DNA from 3 places in the Kitasatospora sp. NPDC022785 genome. Region 1 is predicted to be linked to each of the others. Evidence: riboswitches for the same ligand, from Rfam matches in the RefSeq annotation. Region 1 holds a riboswitch; each other region holds the start of a gene.
The links. Region 1 has a riboswitch for cobalamin ahead of metE (5-methyltetrahydropteroyltriglutamate--homocysteine S-methyltransferase). Riboswitches for the same ligand answer to the same signal wherever they lie in the genome.
Positions count from the first base shown of each region.

Region 2: it holds a riboswitch for cobalamin, as region 1 does, so the genes downstream of both, ACZ3YO_RS00475 (prenyltransferase/squalene oxidase repeat-containing protein) here and metE (5-methyltetrahydropteroyltriglutamate--homocysteine S-methyltransferase) in region 1, are expected to answer to the same signal.
Region 3: it holds a riboswitch for cobalamin, as region 1 does, so the genes downstream of both, nicT (Nickel transporter NicT) here and metE (5-methyltetrahydropteroyltriglutamate--homocysteine S-methyltransferase) in region 1, are expected to answer to the same signal.

Region 1 covers NZ_JBVHHB010000015.1:88,120-91,934, reverse strand. The annotation lists gene metE (5-methyltetrahydropteroyltriglutamate--homocysteine S-methyltransferase) at 1-1,772, opposite strand, end outside; cobalamin riboswitch at 1,937-2,157, opposite strand; gene ACZ3YO_RS22970 (CopD family protein) at 2,477-3,646, shown strand.
Region 2 covers NZ_JBVHHB010000001.1:106,717-110,531, forward strand. The annotation lists gene ACZ3YO_RS00475 (prenyltransferase/squalene oxidase repeat-containing protein) at 1-1,021, opposite strand, end outside; cobalamin riboswitch at 1,110-1,230, opposite strand; gene ACZ3YO_RS00480 (TetR family transcriptional regulator) at 1,392-2,054, opposite strand; gene ACZ3YO_RS00485 (glycosyltransferase family 4 protein) at 2,346-3,656, shown strand; gene ACZ3YO_RS00490 (class I SAM-dependent methyltransferase) at 3,754-3,815, shown strand, end outside.
Region 3 covers NZ_JBVHHB010000002.1:329,244-333,058, forward strand. The annotation lists gene ACZ3YO_RS04765 (EamA family transporter) at 1-297, shown strand, start outside; gene nicT (Nickel transporter NicT) at 320-1,573, opposite strand; cobalamin riboswitch at 1,607-1,798, opposite strand; gene ACZ3YO_RS04775 (ArsR/SmtB family transcription factor) at 1,881-2,309, shown strand; gene ACZ3YO_RS04780 (SRPBCC family protein) at 2,481-2,969, opposite strand; gene ACZ3YO_RS04785 (RNA polymerase sigma factor) at 2,957-3,475, opposite strand; gene ACZ3YO_RS04790 (DUF3995 domain-containing protein) at 3,614-3,815, shown strand, end outside.

The DNA.
Region 1 (3,815 bases):
TGGAAGGCGGTCTCGGCGAGCGGCTGGTCGTCGCGGACGAAGGACCAGGCGAGCATGGTGACCGGGCCGGTCAGCATGCCCTTGACCGGACGGTCCGTCAGGTCCTGGGCGTAGCGGAACCAGTCGACGGTCATCGGGTGCGGTCGCGAGATGTCCCCGGCGAGGACCGGCGGGCGCACGTACCGGGTGCCGTAGGACTGCACCCAGCCGTGCCGGGTGGCCAGGTAGCCGGTGAGCTGCTCGGCGAAGTACTGGACCATGTCGTTGCGTTCGGGCTCGCCGTGGACGAGGACGTCCAGCCCGGCCTTCTCCTGGAACGCGATCACCTCGCGCACCTCGGCCTCGATGCGCTCCCGGTACGCGGCCGCGTCGATCCGTCCCGCCGTCAGGTCGGCCCGGGCGACGCGTAGTTCGGCCGTCTGCGGGAAGGAGCCGATGGTCGTGGTCGGCAGTAGCGGCAGGCCGAGCCGGGCGCGCTGGGCCTCGGCGCGCTCGGGGTAGGCCTGGGCCCGGCGGCCGTCGGCCTCGGTGACGGCGGCGGTGCGGGCGCGGACGGCCGGGTCGCGGGTGATCGGCGAGCCGGCACGGGAGGCGAGGACGGCGCGGTTGGCTGCGAGTTCGGCGGTGATCGCGTCGGTGCCCTCGCGCAGGCCGCGGGCGAGCAGCGCGGTCTCGCCGGCCTTCTGGCGGGCGAAGGCGAGCCAGCGGGCGATCTGCGGGTCCAGGTCGTGTTCGGCGGCGGCGTCCAGCGGGACGTGCAGCAGGGAGCAGGACGGCGCGACGTCGACGGTGCCGGCCAGGCCGAGCAGGGTCGCCAGGGTGGTCAGCGACTTCTGCAGGTCGTTGATCCAGACGTTGCGGCCGTCGACCACACCGGCGACCAGGCGCTTGCCGGGCAGTCCGCCGACGGCGGCGAGGTCGTCGAGGTTGCCGGCGGCCGGACCGGTGAAGTCCAGTGCGAGGCCGTCGACCGGCGCCTTGGCGAGCACGGGCAGGGCCTCGCCGAGGCGGTCGAAGTAGCTCGCGACGAGCAGCTTGGGCCGGTCGGCGAGGGCGCCGAGGTCGCGGTAGGCGCGGGCGGCGGCGTTCAGCTCGGCCGGGGTGCGGTCCTGGACGAGCGCGGGCTCGTCCAGCTGCACCCACGCGGCGCCGGCGGCGCGCAGGTCGGCGAGGAGCGCGGCGTAGACGGGCAGCAGCCGGTCGAGCAGGGTGAGCGGCCGGAAGTCCTCCGCCACCCCGGGCGCCGGCTTGGCGAGCAGCAGGTAGGTGACCGGTCCGACCAGCACCGGGCGGGCGTCGTGGCCGAGCGCGACGGCCTCGCGCAGCTCGGCCACCTGCTTGGCCGGGTTCGCGGTGAAGACGGTGTCGGGGCCGAGTTCGGGCACCAGGTAGTGGTAGTTGGTGTCGAACCACTTGGTCATCTCCAGCGGCGCGACGTCCTGGGTGCCGCGCGCCATGGCGAAGTAGCCGTGCAGCGCGTCGGCGTCGACCGCCGCGCGGTGGCGGGCGGGAATCGCGCCGACGGCGACGGTGGCGTCCAGCACGTGGTCGTAGAGCGAGAAGTCGCCGGTGGGGACTTCCCGGATGCCGGCCTCGGCGAGCTGCTGCCAGTTCTCCCGGCGCAGGTCGGCGGCGGTGGTCAGGAGGGCGTCGGCCGTGACCGCACCCTTCCAGTACCCCTCGATCGCCTTCTTGAGCTCCCGGTTCCGGCCCTGCCGGGGGTAGCCGTGGACGGTGGCCCGGGTTGCCGCGGCTGCGGACTTCGCTGTCAAGGGACTCTCCTTCGCGAGCCTGTCTCCTGTGGTCCCCGGTGACGGGACGAAGGCGCGAAGGGGTGACGAACCGGGCGGGGCCACGAGCGCACGAACGGCGCCGAACCCGCCTGGTATGTACGCCGACCCGCCCACGAGGTCACCGGGATGGCCGCGCGCGATCGGTCGCGTGCGGGCAACGGGCAGGTCTTCGGACTCGCGGGCACGGCCGCCCGTGAAGGGCGGACACCTACTGGCCGTCGCTTCCCAGACCCGGCCGGGCCCAGTGCGTATGACGGCGTTCGTTCCCACTCACCGCTGCGGGGCAGTCCCGGATTCCCACCGGGTTCCCTCTTGCGACGCGCCTGCCTGGCGGGCAGGGCGAACCAGCTGCCCGGCCAGCCTATAGGGAATCCGGTGGGCGGCGGACACGGATTCGCTCGACTCATCCACATTCCGGGACGCCTTCGGCCGCGGCCGGCCGGATCACGGGCCTGCTGCCGTCGGCACCGAGGGCGCCCGGACCCGCTCGGCGCCGGGCCCGGGACCGCCGTCCGCGAGCGGTAACCCCGGCCGCCCCACCGGCGGCCGTCTCACCAGGCGGAACGGCGCGAGGTGCGCCGGGGCGGGAGCCGACCGGCCGGCAGCTCACAAGATGATGACGATTGAACAAGCGGTGCCACCCAGGCGAATAAGGGCGCCCTTATTTAGGCTAGCCTCACCTCATGCATCACGTCCTGTCGGCCGCGACCACGGCCGGATACACCATGCCCCAGGTCTGGCGGATCCTCACCAAGGCCGGCTACTTCATCGGCCTCAGCGGAGCCATCGGCGCCACCGTCACGTACGCGACCACCGTGCGCCCCGCGCTGCGCGCCGCGGAAACCGGCGGCCAGGACGCCGAGGTCCTGCGAAGAAGATCGGCGACCTACCTCGCCTGGGCAGGGGTGGTGCTGCTGGCCGCCGGCTACTTCCAGCTCGCCGCCCGTCTCGCCCGCGCCGGCAAGGGCATGCCGTTCGGCGACGCCCTCGCCCCGGACCGGATCTGGGACTACCTCCACGCCCCGGCCGCCAAGGGCGCCTGGATCGCCCAGGGCACCGTCTACCTCGTCCAGAACGCCGCCCTGGCCGTGACGGCCGCCGTCCTCATCGCCCTCTTCGTCCCGGCCGTCCGCCGCCACACGGACACCATCGCCCTCACCGCGCTGCCGCTCTCCCTGGCCGTCACCCTGATCGCCGCCGTGCCCGCCACCAAGCCCGCCGACCTGGACAAGTGGCTCGACCTCGCCTTCGACCAGACCCACATCGTCTCCGGCGTCGTCTGGCTCGGCGGCCTCGCCCTCCTGGTCGCGCTCGCCGGCACCCGGGGCCGGCTCGGCGACGGCGCCGGCCTTCTCTGGGCCGACATGTGGCGCCGGTTCAGCCTCGTGGCCATGGTCTGCGTCGGCGCCGTGACCATCTCGGGCCTCTGGCTCAGCTGGAAGCACGTCGGTGCGATCTCCCAGCTGTGGACCACCGGCTACGGCATCGCCCTGCTCGTCAAGATCCTCCTGGTCGCCGGCCTCGTCGCCGCGGGCGCCTTCAACCAGTTCTGGCTGATGCCCCGCATCACCCGGGCCCGCCTCGCCGACGACACCTCCTCCCTCCTCCACCTGACCCTGCGGCACTTCCCGAAGGTCGTCTGGGGCGAGGTCGCCCTCGGCGTCGCCGTCCTCGTGGTCATGCCGTTCATCGCCGGCTCGGCCCGTACCGAGGCCGGCAGTGCCAAGGCCGTCTCCTCCGGCAGCGTCTTCGCCGCCGGCGCCGTCCTCGTCCTCGCGCTGGCCGTATCGCTCTACGCCACGGCCAAGGCCTCCGACGCCCTGTCCCGCCGCCCGGCCGTGGCCGCAGCCTGACCCCGCTGCGCACCGCGCGGGCGGCGCTTCCGGCCCGGCCGATCCGCCGGCCGGGTCCCGGCGTTGCCGGCCCGGCGGATCGCCGGTCGCGCCCCCACGGACACGCCGCTCACGGGGACGCCGCATGGAGCGGAAATGCCCCGTCGGACGTGAACCACCAGACATATAG
Region 2 (3,815 bases), on a different contig from region 1:
TGGCGGAGGCGTCGGTGCCGCCCTTGGTCCAGGTGGTGCCCTCCTTGGCCAGCCAGTCCACCGCGCCGGCGGCCTGCTGCGGGTGGCCGCCCTGGATCAGGCCGAGCGCGGCCCAGGCGGTGGCGGTGTAGTCGGGGGTCGGGGCGGCGCCGGGGGTGGTGAGGGTGAGGTGCTGCCCGCCGGCGGCGAGCTGAGCGGTGAGGTAGGCGCCCGCGGCCTCGCCGGAGTCGGCGCGCGGCACGGCCGTCGGCGCCGAGCCGGCCGCGCCGGTGGAGCCGTCCGCGCAGGTGAGCGCCTTGGGCGCGGCGTCGGTCCGGTTGGTGTTGGTGACCGGCAGCTTCCCGCCGACGGCGGCCAGCGAGGCCTGGCCGGTGGCGAGGGCGTTCGGTTCGAGCGCACCGTCCGGCTTGGGCTGGTAGGCGAAGGCGCCGCGCTGGTCGGCGGGGGCGGCGCAGCCGAGCTGGAAGAGCGCCAGCCCGTCGAAGGCGCTCTTGCCGGCCTTGGCGACGCCGGCCGGGTCCACCTTGGCGGCGAGCAGGGCGTTGACGGCGAGGCCGGTGGAGTCGGCGTCGCCGGGGCTGCCGGGGTTGTAGGCCCAGCTGCCGTCCGCGTTCTGGTTGGCCTTGAGCCACTGGACGCCCTTGTCGACGGCGTCCTGGTGCCCGCCGAGTGCGACCAGCGCCTGGACGGCGACGGCGGTCGCGTTGCTGTCCCCGGTCGCGGCGGCGCAGGCGGCCGTGGTGTCCGCACGGAAGGACTGCCAGCCGCCGTCCGCGCACTGCTGGCCGGTGAGCCAGGAGACGGCGGAGTCGGCGGGCGTCACCTTGGCGCCCGCCAGTGCGGTGAGGGCGAGCGACTGCCGCCACACCCCGTCGAACGTCGGGTCGCCCTTGCCGTACAGGCCCTCGGGGACGGCCGCGGCGCTGGGTGAGGGGCTGTCGGCGAGGGCCGGCACGGCGGCGGCGCCGGTGAGCAGCGTGGCGGTCAGGGCGGCGGCGCCCAGGCGGGCGGCGGTGAGCATGGTGGAGGTGAGCCTTTCGGTGAGCGGTGGTGGCCCGGGTGGGCCGATCCGTAGACCTCGACGGGTGCCGGGCGCGGGTGTGCCCGGTGTGGCCGCTCGCCCCTCCCCGGGCATTCCGACTCGCCCGGCCGTCCAGCGCCGGGCTCACGGTTGCGGGGTCAGTGCCGGATTCGCACCGGCTTTCCCCGGAGGAGAAGCGGGATGGAATTGTCCTGCGGCTCGACTCTAGCGGCCGCGCGGGGGCTGCCGAACCGGCCCGGGCGAGAACAGGTTCCACTTGGGCGGCGGGCACCGCCACCGATCGGGGCGAGCACCGGCGAACGGCCGCACGGCAGCGGTGAGCCGGCGGCCGGCAGGCGGCCGACCGGCGTCACGGCAGGGTGAGCAGCCGGGCGGCGGTGTGCAGGTCGGCGCGGACCTCGGCGATCGAGGAGCGGCCGGAGAGCCAGGACACCAGCGCCGAGTGCCAGGTGTGCTCGATCACCCGGACGGCGGCACGCTGGCTCTCGGTGGGCGGACCGGACTGGCCGATCGCGTCCAGGATCAGCTGTCCGGTGGCGGTGCTCACGAGGTCCACCTCGGTGCTGACCGAGCGGTCCGCGAAGGAGAGCGCCCGGACCATCGCCTCCGCCAGCAGTGGTTCGCGCTGGAGCGCGTGGAACGCGCGGGTGAGTGTCTCGGCGACCCGCGGGGCCGGTTCGAGCTCGGCCGGAGGGTGCCGCCGGACGTGCTCCTGGAGGCTCTGCAACTGCTCCAGCATGACCGCGACCAGCAGATGTACCTTCGACGGGAAGTACCGGTACAGGGTGCCGAGCGCGACCTGCCCGCCCTCCGCGACCTCCCGCATCTGCACCGCGTCGTACCCGCCGCGGGCCGCCAGCGCGGTCGCGGAGCGCAGGATCCGCCGCCGCCGTTCGGCCTGCCGGGCGGTCAGCGGCGGGCCGTCGGGGTGCGGTGCGGGGGTCGGTGCGGAGCGCGGCGCGGGGTGCGCCGCGGCGGGCGGCGCAGGGTGTGGTGCGGCGGGCGACGGCAAGGGTGCTCCCGGTGCGCGAGAGTGGCGGGGTGCTCCTGAAGTGCCGGAGCATGTCCGGAACGGTTCCGGAGCAGGTCCGTCCGGCCGGTCCGGCGGAGCTGGTCCGGCAGGTCGGGCGGGTGATCCGGCGTGGCGTGAATCACCAGCCCTGGCTCCTGACGAGAAGCTACGGGCCGGTATCTTCGAGGTCTCTCATTGTTCACATGGTCAGTGGCGAACTCCACCTCACACTGAAACCTGATCTACTTTACCGACCGGCAGCACACCTAGTAGCAGAGATGGGGGCCGAGGATGACCGCGCGACCGCTGCGGATTGCCCTCCTGTCGTACCGCGGCGACCCGTTCTGCGGCGGCCAGGGCGTCTACGTACGGCACCTCTCCCGTGAACTGGCCAGGCTGGGCCACCACGTGGACGTGATCGGCGCCCAGCCGTACCCCGTACTGGACGAGGTCGAGGGCCCCGGCTCGGTCCGGCTGGTCGAGCTGCCCAGCCTGGACCTCTACCGCGCCGACGACCCCTTCCGCACACCGGACCTCGCCGAGTACCGCGGCCCGGTGGACGTGCTGGAGGTCGCCACGATGCACACCGGCGGCTTCCCCGAGCCGCTGACCTTCTCGCTGCGCGCCCGTCGGTACCTTGCCCTGCACAAGGGCCGCTACGACGTCGTGCACGACAACCAGACCCTCGGTTACGGCCTGCTCGGCCTCGGGCGGCACGGGTTCCCGCTGGTCACCACGATCCATCACCCGATCACCGTGGACCGGCAGCTGGAGCTGGACGCGGCCCCCACCAGACTCCGGCGGCTGTCGCTGCGCCGCTGGTACGCCTTCACCCGGATGCAGCGCCGGGTGGCCGCCCGGCTGGAGCACATCATCACCGTCTCCGGCAGCTCGAAGCGGGAGATCGTCGAGCACCTGGGCGCCGCGCCCGGCGCGGTCTCGGTGGTGCCGATCGGCGCCGACACCCGGCTCTGGTCGCCGTCGGAGACGGTGCGGCGGATGCCCGGCCGGATCGTCACCACCTCCAGCGCGGACGTCCCGCTCAAGGGGCTGGTGTACCTGGTGGAGGCGCTGGCCAAGGTCCGCACCGAGCGGGACGCGCACCTGGTCGTGGTCGGCAAGCCGCAGAAGGAGCAGGGGCCGGTCACCGAGGCGGTGCGCCGCTTCGGCCTGGAACGGCACATCGAGTTCCGCAGCGGCCTGACGGACCAGGAGCTGGTCGACCTCTACCGCTCGGCCGAGGTGGCCTGCGTGCCGTCGCTGTACGAGGGCTTCTCGCTGCCCGCCGCCGAGGCGATGGCCACCGGTACGCCGCTGGTCGCCACCACCGGAGGGGCGATCCCCGAGGTGGCCGGGCCGGACGGCGAGACCTGCCTGGCCGTCCCGCCGGGCAACGCGGACGCGCTGGCGGCGGCGCTCGGCCGACTGCTGGACGATCCGGAGCTGCGCGAGGCGCTCGGCGAGGCCGGGCGCGAGCGGGTGCTCGAACGGTTCACCTGGCAGCGGGCCGCCGAACTGACCGCCGAGGGCTACCGGGCAGCGATCGCCACCGGGGTCGGGCAGCGCGCCCGCTCCGGTCCGGGCTGGCGGTACGTGGCCTGACGGCCGCCACGTCACCCTCTCTTCAAGTCATTCTGTCCCCCGCCCGGTCTGACGTGGCGTCGGAAGCGTTTGGTACCAAAGGAATGGGAGCCCCGCAGTGCTGACCGTTGATTTCTCGCGCTTCCCGCTCGCCCCCGGCGACCGGGTGCTCGACCTGGG
Region 3 (3,815 bases), on a different contig from region 1:
GGCCACAGCGAGGGCGGGCGCGACAGCGAAGGCGGGCGCGGTGGCCGGCTCCTGCCCGGCCTGCGGGACAGGCTCCCCGCGCTCACCGCGGTCGGCGTGGCCGACGTCGCCGCCAACGGCACGTACGCGATGGCCTCGCACAGCGGCTCGGCCGCGGTGGCCGCCGTGCTGGCCTCGCTCTATCCGGTGGTCACCGCGCTGATGGCCCGCGGGGTACTGAAGGAGCGGCTGCGCCCCGTCCAGGTGGTCGGCGCCGGGCTCGCCGTGGCCGGGACACTGCTGCTCGCGGCGGCCTGACGGACGCCGGCTGGTTCACGGGCTACTTCGCCGCCTCCGAGGCGGCCGGCTCCGACGCGGTGGCCCTCGACGCTGCGACCTCCGACGCGGTGCCCTTCGACGCTGCCACGCCCGACGCGGCGGCCTGCGGGGCGGCCGCATCCGAGGCGGCCGGCTCCGCGCCCGGCGTCACCGCCTGGGGGCTCCAGCGCTGCTCGACCCCCGCGACCCGCCAGTAGGCGATCGCCGCCGCCCAGACCACCACGAACAGCCCGACGATCGCGTAGCCGACGTTGTCCAGCGAGATGTCCGCGATCCAGCCGCTGACCGGGTCGGTGAGGTCCAGCTTCTCGTGCAGGACCCCGACCAGCTCGATGGTGCCGATGATGAACGCCACCGCGATCGACAGCCCGGTGATGGTCAGGTTGTAGTACACCTTGCGCACCGGGTTGGAGAACGCCCACTGGTACGCGAAGTTCATGAACGTCCCGTCCAGCGTGTCGAACAGGCTCATCCCCGCCGCGAACAGCAGCGGCAGGCAGGCAATCGCGTACCAGGGCAGCCCGGAGGCCGCGCCGGAGCCGGCCATCACCATCAGGGTCACCTCGGTCGCGGTGTCGAAGCCGAGGCCGAGGACCATGCCGACCGGGAACATCTGGCCGGGCCGGGTGATCGAGCGGGTCGCCCGGTTCAGCACCCGGGCCAGGAAGCCGCGCGAGTTGAGGTGCTCCTCCAGCTCGGCCTCGTCGAACTGCCCGGCCCGCATCGAGCGGAACACCTTCAGGATGCCGAACAGGGCGGCCAGGTTGAGCGCGCCGATCAGGTAGAGAAAGGCGCCGGAGGCGGAGGTGCCGACCACGCCGAGCCACTGGTGGGTGGCCGACTCGTCGTCCATCAGCGTGTTGGCCAGCTGCGCGCCGCCCGCCACCAGGGTGGCCATGATGACCACCATCGAGGAGTGGCCGAGGGCGAACCAGAAGCCCACCGAGACCGGGCGCTTGCCGTCCGCCATCAGCTTGCGGGTGGTGTTGTCGATCACCGCGATGTGGTCGGCGTCGAAGGCGTGCCGCATCCCGAGGGTGTACGCGGTGATGCCCAGGCCCACCCCGAAGACCTGGGTGCCGACCTCGTACTTCTCCGGGGCGACCAGGAATATGAGCGTCCCGAACGCCACCACGTGCATGGCCAGGATCACACCGACCAACCCGGCCGTGCGGACGGTGTCCTCCCGCCTCCAGCGGAAAGTGGGCAGGACGGACGGCGCCGCCGGAGCAGCGGCGGTTTCGGGCACGGTCATCTGCAGATCACGCTCCAGCACCTCGTGGAAAGTCGTTCGTGAGATGCCGTGGCCGGTCTCCTGGCTGACGGGGCTTCCGTACCCGCCTTCCCAGGCGCGCGAGGCACCCAGTGGCGTCGTGGGTACGGACGACTCCCCCGATCACAGTGGCGAGGGCCGCTCCGGACTTGAACCCCTGAGGGTTCGTCACCGGTCTTCCCGAGCACCACGGCGGGCAACACGGTAGGGGTCCCCGCATCACCCTTGCAAGGCTGCGCACCTGCGCAGGTGTCCAGGATCACAGACCGGGGCCTGCGAGAATGTCCTCATGCATCTCGTACCGGCCGACCGCGCGGGTCAGCGCACCATCGACGGGCACCGGGTCTGCGAGGCCATCGCCGCCATCGGCGACACCGGGCACGTCCGGTCCTGGGCCGAGCGGTTCTCACTGCTCGCCGACCCGGGGCGGCTCTCCCTGCTGCTCGCCCTGCACCGCGCCGGTCCGCTCGCCGTCACCGACCTCGGCGTCGCCACCGGCATGCGCGACCCCGCCGTCTCACAGGCGCTGCGACTGCTCCGCACGGCCGGCGTGGTCACCGGGGACAAGGACGGACGCGTGGTGCGCTACCGGCTCGTGGACGATGCCATGCGCCCCCTGCTGGACGAATGCGCCGCCGCCGAGCACCACGAGCCGGCGCCCGACAGCGCCGACGGCTCCGCGGCCGACCGGCACGGGCCCACCGCTGCGGCCGGCTGACCCACCCGCCGCGGCTGACCCAGCTGTCGGCCGACCCACCCGTCGGCCGACCCGCCCGGAAACCACCCCGGGCGAGGCCACCGGCCGCTCCGGGCGTGTCCGGCCGGCGGGGGCTCCTGAGCCGGCATCAACCGTTCCGGGCGACCGGGGTCACCCCTCCCGCGACCGGGGTCACACCTCCCGCACCAGGCGCTCGAAGCGGCGGAGCGAGCGCCGGGCCAGCGGGTCGGTGGCGGGCCGCAGGGCGCGGGTGACCAGGCCGGCGGCGGGGAGACGGAAGGCGCCGAGGAAGGCGAACCGGGTGCCGTCCGGCTCGGGGCGGGCGGCCATACCGCCGAGCAGGAAGCGGCTGCGCATCAGGCACCAGCCGGGCGTCAGCTCGACGTCGAAACGGGCCCGCAGCCGGCTGTGGCCCACCACCAGGGCCTCGGCGCGGCCGTCCGCCGGGCCCGCGGTGAGGCGGACGGAGCGGAGGTCCGGCAGCCAGCGCGGCAGCCCGTCCTCCAGGTCCGCCGCGACGGCCCAGACCTGGTCGAACGGCGCGTCGATCACCGTCTCGCGGACGTCGGCGCCGGGGGTGACGGCGGCGATGACGTGCAGTCGGCGCACCGGGTCGAAGGCCGCCACCGGCCAGGGGTTCTGCGCGCTCACTGCTGCCACGCCCTTCGGAAGCTGAGTCGGGCCCGGGAGAGCCGGGACTTCACGGTGCCGGCCGCCACGCCCAGCAGGTCGGCGGTGGACCGCTCGTCCAGGCCCTCCAGGTCTCGCAGGACCAGGACGGCACGGTGCTCGGGGCTGAGCCGGGCGAGGACGTCCTCGATGTCGGTGGCCAGCTGCGGATCACCGGGGCGGGGCAGTTCGGAGAGGTCGGCCGGGACGCAGCGGGCGACCCGCTTCACGTGCCGGACGGCCTCCCGGACGGCGATCGAGCGGACCCAGCCGAACAGCGCGGCCGGGTCCTGGAGCTGGCCCAGCTTGCGGAAGACGGCGATCAGCGCCTCCTGGGTCGCGTCGGGGCCGTCGTCCAGGGCGATCGGGCCGCAGAGCCGGCGGACATAGGGCGTGACCAGCTCCAGCAGTCCGCTCACCGCCAGCTGGTCGCCGCGCTGGGCGGCGCGGACCAGGGCGGCGAGGTCGCTCGCGGTTCGGGTGTCGGGACCATCCACATCCGCATCAGAGGCGGCGGGAGGCCCGGACGTTCCCTCGCCCGGGCGACTTCCCGGTGTGACGCTCGCCACGGGAACGTCCGGCGGGCGGGGCCGCTCCTGCGGGTGACACACCGTCGCATCCCCTGGGGGACCACCATGAACCGCCGCCGTACCGCCGCCCTCGCCGTCGCCGCCGTGCTCGCCACCGACGGTCTGCTGCACGTCTACTGGGCCACCGGCAGCACCTGGCCGGCGGCCGGGCGGGCGTCGCTCTCCCAGGCCGTGCTCAACGCCGACGTGCCGTTCACCCCACCGGTCGTCCTCCCGCTCGCCGCTGCGCTGTTCACGGGGGCGGCCC